DNA from 2 places in the Marinobacter apostichopi genome. Region 1 is predicted to be linked to the other one. Evidence: riboswitches for the same ligand, from Rfam matches in the RefSeq annotation. Region 1 holds a riboswitch; the other holds the start of a gene.
What was found. A riboswitch is a leader RNA that binds a small molecule or an ion and turns the genes downstream of it on or off. The one in region 1 is predicted to bind cobalamin.
Positions count from the first base shown of each region.

Region 2: linked by a shared signal. The riboswitch ahead of QUE89_RS01390 (TonB-dependent receptor domain-containing protein) and the one ahead of QUE89_RS17155 (ribonucleoside-diphosphate reductase subunit alpha) in region 1 are both predicted to bind cobalamin.

Region 1 covers NZ_AP028070.1:3,729,505-3,732,915, forward strand. Annotated here, with positions in the region: gene QUE89_RS17155 (ribonucleoside-diphosphate reductase subunit alpha) at 1-1,991, opposite strand, end outside; cobalamin riboswitch at 2,168-2,381, opposite strand; gene QUE89_RS17160 (DUF3047 domain-containing protein) at 2,497-3,222, shown strand; gene QUE89_RS17165 (substrate-binding periplasmic protein) at 3,235-3,411, opposite strand, start outside.
Region 2 covers NZ_AP028070.1:321,420-324,830, forward strand. Annotated here, with positions in the region: gene QUE89_RS01385 (putative nucleotidyltransferase substrate binding domain-containing protein) at 1-1,381, opposite strand, end outside; cobalamin riboswitch at 1,523-1,747, shown strand; gene QUE89_RS01390 (TonB-dependent receptor domain-containing protein) at 1,885-3,411, shown strand, end outside.

The sequences.
Region 1 (3,411 bases):
TCCACCGCCTCGGCGCTGGCGTACGGCAAGCCCAGTTGGTACAGCGCATCCTGAAAGCCCATCAGACCCAGGCCAACAGGACGATGCTGGAGGTTGGAGTTGCGGGCCTGGGGCACCGCGTAGAAGTTGATATCGATAACGTTGTCGAGCATGCGCACGGCGGTGTTAACGGTGCGCTCCAGGCGCTGCACGTCCAGCTCGCCGTCGGCAATGTGAGCCGCCAGGTTTACCGAACCCAGGTTGCACACGGCAATCTCGTCAGCGTTGGTGTTCAGGGTGATTTCCGTGCACAGGTTCGAGCTGTGCACCACGCCGCGGTGCTGCTGGGGCGAGCGAAGGTTGCACGGGTCCTTGAAGGTGATCCAGGGGTGGCCGGTCTCAAACAGGACGGTCAGCATCTTGCGCCACAGCTGCTTGGCGGGAATCTTCTTGAACAGGGCAATCTTGCCCTGCTCCGCCAGCGCCTCGTAGTGCTCGTAGCGGGTGCGGAATTCGTTGCCGTAGAGGTCGTGCAGGTCCGGCGCATCGCTGGGCGAGAACAGGGTCCAGTCCCGGTCTTCGCGCATGCGTTCAATCAGCAAATCCGGCACCCAGTTAGCGGTGTTCATGTCGTGGGTGCGGCGGCGCTCGTCGCCGGTGTTCTTGCGCAGTTCCAGGAACTCTTCGATGTCCAGGTGCCAGCTTTCCAGATAGGCACACACCGCGCCCTTGCGCTTGCCGCCCTGGTTGACCGCCACCGCGGTGTCGTTCACCACTTTCAGGAACGGCACCACACCCTGGCTCTGGCCGTTGGTGCCCTTGATGTGCGCGCCCAGTGAACGGACCGGGGTCCAGTCGTTGCCCAGGCCACCGGCCCATTTCGAGAGCATGGCGTTGTCGCGGATGGCACCGTAGATGTCTTCCAGATCATCGCCCACGGTGGTCAGGTAGCAGGACGACAGCTGGGAATGGCGGGTGCCGCTGTTGAACAGGGTTGGCGTGGAGGCCATGTAGTCGAAGCTGGACAACAGCTCATAGAATTCGATGGCACGGGCGTTGGAGTCGTCCTCGCGCAGGGCCAGGCCCATGGCCACGCGCATGAAGAACACCTGGGGCAGCTCCAGGCGGGCCTTGTTCCAGTGCAGGAAGTAGCGGTCGTACAGGGTTTGCAGGCCGAGGAAGCCGAACTGCCTGTCGCGCTCTGGTTTCAGGGCCGCGCCCAGACGTTCCAGATCAAACGCAGCCAGGGCTTCGTCCAGCAGTTCGTAGCGGATACCGGCGTGGATGAAGGCACTCAGGGCTTGTGGATAAATCTCCGCCAGCGGCACCTCTGTGGATAAATCCAGCGCCGACACGGTTTCCAGGCGCAGTTGCTCCAGCAGCAGGCGAGCGGTGACGGCGCTGTAGTCCGGCTCACGTTCAATGCGGCTGCGGGCGGTCATCACCAGGGCCGACAGCACGTCTGCCTCGGCGATGCCGTCGTACAGGTTGGTCACGGCATCTTCCACCAGGGTGTCGCCATCGATGCCTTCAAGGCCGGCGGCGGCCTGCTCCACCTGCAGTTTCATCAGGCCCAGGTCCAGGGGTGCGGTCTCGCCACTGATTTTCTTCACGGTCAGGTGTGGGTGGGCTTCCACCGGCGCATGAAGGGCGCGTTCGCGGGCGTGTTCTTCCCGGTACAGAACATAGGCCCGGGCCACTCGCTGCTCTTCGGCGCGCATCAGCGCCAGTTCCACCTGGTCCTGAATATCCTCGATATGCACCTTGCCGCCAGCTTTCAGGCGCCGGCCAATAGCGTGTGCCACCTGTTCGGTGACCCGGTGCACGGCGTCGTTGATGTGGGCCGAACCGGCGGCCTGGTCGCCTTCCACGGCAAGGAAGGCCTTGGTCACGGCGACACTGATCTTGGACGGATTGAAGCCAACGAGGGTGCCGTTGCGTTTAATAACCTGAAGGGATTCGGTGTTGGCCGGGGCCGAGGATTGAGGTTCGGCTAGAGCAGAGGCGGACATGCTGAGTTCTCCTGAATACGCGTTGAATTCTATAACCTTCGCGTACGCAGGACGGAGCGGGGGGCGCTCGCCAAGACCTGGCGGAACTTCCCTGTCCGTTTGCTGCTCACCTTAATCGGGCCGAATGCAGGCGCCTGAGTCGCGAAGGTGCAGTCGCGCTGTTCTCCAATGTGGTGGACAACAGCACCTCCTCGGCAGGTCTTCGGACTCAGGAGCGTGAACCGTTCGATTCGGCCTCGCGTGGCGACTTCCCGGCTTGCGCCAGTGTCTTTATGCCACGCTCGTTCTCCATTACCGCTGCGCGTCAGTTCCGGATTCTCACCGGATTCCCGATACCACGATGCTCAAAAAATCAACATATGGTATTTGACCAAGGATTCGAACACTATATACAGAGAATTTCAGAGGAACAAGGCACTTCCGCGGATTTTTCCGGTCACTACTTGGTCACTATCCAGTCGCTATTCAGTCAACTACCCTTTCCAAAAACACTGCGAGGTACCGCATGCAGCAAGTTCCCCGACTTACCCTGCCATTGATGCTGATGGCTCTGGCCCTGACATCGGGCAAGCTTTTCGCCGCCGAACCGCTATTGCAGCCGTTCTCCCAGATATCAGCGCTCACCGAGGGTTGGGAGCCTCTGGAATTCCCGAAAATTGATCAGCATTCCCAGTATGAATTGGTGACCGACAACGGCACTCAGGTGGTGAAGGCGCAAACCAACGGCGGCGCCTCGGGTCTGATTGCCCGGCTCGACTTGAAACCGACCGACTCGCTGATTCTGCGCTGGCGCTGGAAGGTGTCGAACGTGTTTGAGAAGGGCAACGCCCGGGAGAAGTCCGGGGACGATTACCCGGCCCGGATCTATGTGGCGTTCAAGTTCCAGCCTGATAAGGCCGGGTTCTTCGAACGAGCCAAACGCAAGGCGGTGGAAGTGGTGTTTGGTGAGTCTCTGCCCGGCAATGCCCTGAATTACATCTGGGCCAACGAGGTACCCGAGGGTGACATTGTGCCCAACCCCTACACCGACAGCACGATGATGGTGGCGGTTAATTCCGGCAACGCGCAGGCCGGCGAGTGGGTCACGGTGGAACGGGATATTGTCGCGGATTACCGCCAGGCCTTTGGCGAGGCACCGCCACCGCTGGTGGGCATTGCTATCATGTCGGATTCTGACAATACCGGCGAATCTGCCACCGCCTGGTACGGCGATATCACTCTATCGCCCTGAAACAATCAGGCCTTAGCGATAGGGCTCGGGGAACCCGGGAATAACGAAACCTGGGGATAACTCGCGCACCGGCGGGACCTCGCCGGCCTCGACCAGCCGCAGGTAGGCGTCGTCGAATTCTTCCCGCAGGATCGCCGCTCGTGGGTGGGCCAATGAGAACAGCCAGGCCGCATTGCGGGTGCGCACTTC
Region 2 (3,411 bases), 370 kb from region 1:
TCAGGTCTTCGGCGAAATCGGTTTTACCGTAGATGCCGTCCAGATCGAAGAAGATGTTGCTGTTCAGCAACGCCTCAGCCTTGGGATTCTCGATCCAGTCGGTGAAGTAGCCCTTCCAGACTTTCAACGGCTGACGCCACTTCTGGTTGGTGGCCATGATGTCGCCGGTGCAGTAGGTGTAGCCGCACTCGGCCAGGCCGTCACTGACGAACTTGGCCAGCGCCAGGAAGTACTCATCGTGCTCTTTGGGGTTGAAGCTGTCGTCCAGGATCATGGCGTTATCCTGGTCAGTGACCACCAGCTGTTCGTCCCGAGCCATGGAGCCCAGTGCCATAAAGCAGTAGGGAACCGGCGGTGGCCCCAGTTTCTCCTCGCCCAACTCCAGCAGCCGTTGGGTAAAGCTGCGGCCGATGCCGGCCATGGCGCTGCCGATCATGTGGGAGTTGGCGTCTTCGTTCACCATGCGGACAAAGCTGTCGCGCACGTCCCGGCTGATTTTTTGCAGGCCCCGAACATCCTGCTGATGGTAGATGTTGCTGACCAGGTAGAGGCTGCTCTGGCTCTCGTACTTGACGATGTCCGACAGCGCAATCACACCCCGAACCTCGTGTTTGTCCATCACCGGCAGGTGGTGCACGTTGTTGTGCAGCATGGTCAGCATGGCTTCGAAGATAAAGGCGGTGTCTCGAATGGTAATCAGATCTTCGGACATGATGTCGCTGATGGGCGTTTCCGAGGGCAGGGCTTCGGACAGTGCCCGCGTGCGTAGATCCCGGTCGGTGATGATGCCTTTCAGATCGGTATGCCCTTTGTTCTCCTCCATCAGCAGCAACGCCGAGACGCCCTGGTCGGTCATGATCCGGGCGGCTTCCTGCAGGCGTACCGTGCAGGGCGCTGATACTGGCTCCCGGGTAATCAATCGGGTGACCTTGGAAGTCATCAGTTCATTTGACTTCTCGCGGCGGGAGAGTGCCGAACGAAGCCGGGAGTTATCCTCAACTTCGACAAAATCGGCGAAGTTGTCATCATTTTCGAATAGAAGACGGAAGATTTCCTCAGGAAACCGGTAGATCAGGGTGTCTTCCAGGGCCTTGGCCGGGAAACGTACCTTCTGATGCATCAAAAGGCCGAACTGGCCGAACATTTCACCTTCGCCGATGCGGTTATACAGCTCTCCGGAGCGCCGGTAGATTTCCACCGCACCGCTGCGAATGTAATACAGCCAGTGGTTGGCCTTGCCAAATTCAAGGATGCTGGTGCCGGCGCGAAAATACTCCACCTCAATGGTGCCCACCACCCGGTCGAGCAGCTCCTCGGACATTTCATCGAACGGCGGGTAGTTGGCCATGTGGTTGCGGATGTCGATGAGCTCGGCCTGCATAACACTCCCTGCTCGGTGTGCGGAAAGTTATTGTAAAGAAAGGAATATAGCAGGGTCACTGTGCCGGAGCCATGTCAGACGATTAGCGTGCATGGAGACCGTATGATGTATTTCGTTGACCCTTCACGGCTACGTTGCTAGCCTTGCGCCACTTTTGTAGGTGTCCGTCGCAAAGCGCGACGGGTGAAACGGGAAATCGGTGAGTTCGGCTGTGAGCCGGAAAGTCTGATGCTGCCCCCGCAACGGTAAGCAGGATAACGGCAATCTGATGCGCCACTGTGCTTTGGCATGGGAAGGTGATTGCCCGGGAACCCGTCATGGGCTCCGCCTGCAAGCCCGGAGACCGGCCTGCAAAAACACCCGACGTTGCGGTGGGCGACTGTGGGTGGGCGATTCCCCGGTTTCAGCTTCCTTGCCAGACCACCGCCCGCCCCTGTCTACCTGTTCCGCAACAATAACGATAATTCCCGTGCGGGTGCGCGCGGAATACGGAGCAAGTACACATGGCTAGTTGTCCTTTTCCTGCCAAGATCGCAGGCCTTTCTCTTCTTACCCTGCCACTCGCTGTTGCAGCCGAGACCAATCAGAATCCGGACCTGATGGATCCCATCGTGGTTACCGCTACGCTGGGCCCGAAAACAGTGGGTGAAAGCCTGTCATCGGTCACCGTCATTGAAGAGGAAGAAATCCGGCGTCAGCAGCCCAAGGAATTTCGTGAGGTGATTGCCTCCCAGCCCGGTGTTTCGGTAGTGGGCAATGGCTCCTACGGCAAACAGACCAGCGTGTTCCTACGCGGTAACGCCTCGGATGCATCGATTCTGCTGGTGGACGGCATTCGTATTCGCTCCGCAACGGTGGGTGGTCCCGCCTGGCAGTATCTTCCGCCGCAACTCATTAACCGGGTCGAGATCGTCCGTGGCAGCCGCAGCAGCCTTTACGGTGCTGATGCCGTCGGCGGGGTCGTGCAGGCCTTTACCACACCAACCCAGGACGGCACCCGGGGCTGGCTGAATGCCGGTGCCGGTAATCTCGACAGCCAACAGTACGGTGCCGGCGTCTCGTCGGTGGAAGGTGGTTCCCGCATCAATGTGGCCACCAATTATTTCCGGACCGATGGTGCTCCGGTTATTGAAGGCGGCGATGACAAGGGTTACGACAACACCTCCGGCGTGGCCAGTGCCAGCCACGAGTTCAGCAACGGTGTGCGGGCCGGCTTTACCTTCCTCGGTGCCCGGGGCACCACCGAGTATGACGGCGGTGAAGAGGACTTCCTGTTCCAGACCGCAGGTGTGAACCTGGAAGTGCCCATCACCAGCACCTGGCGCTCCGTGGTCCAGTTCTCCGATGCCCGCGACGAGCTCGAGGACTTCAGCAGCTTCCCGGGTGAGTTCAACACCCAGACCCGCAGTTCCCGCCTGGAAAACTGGTTCACCGTTGGCACTCATGAGTTGGTGCTCGGCGCCGAGCACCTGGTTGATCGGGTCGACAGTACTACCAACTACGACGAATCCAGTCGCTCCAACACGGCGGTGTTTGGCCAGGCCCTGCTGAACTTTGGGCCGCTGGACGCCCATTTCAGCCTGCGCAACGATGACAACGAAGCCTATGGCAAGGAAACCACCTGGGGTGCCGGCGTCGGTTATGAGCTTGATCGCAACCACCGGGTGCGGGCCAGCGTTGGTACGTCGTTCAAAGCGCCGTCGTTCAATGATCTTTACTTCCCCGGATTTGGCAATCCGGATCTGGAGCCGGAGGAAGCCAAGAGCTACGAAGTCGGTATCGAAGGCCGCTACGTGCGCTGGTTCTGGGATATGGCCGTATTCCATACCGATGTTGAGGATCTGTCCCTGCCGTCACAGGATGCCGCCGGCAGCGTGCCGGAGGCCCGCCTGCGCGGCGTCGAACTCAGTGGTGGCTGGCAGGCCCAGGGCTGGACGCTGAAGGCAGCGGCCACGGTTGGCGACTATGAGAATGCCGAGGATGACCGTCAACTAATTCGTCGGGCGGAAAACACCGTGCGGGTGGATCTG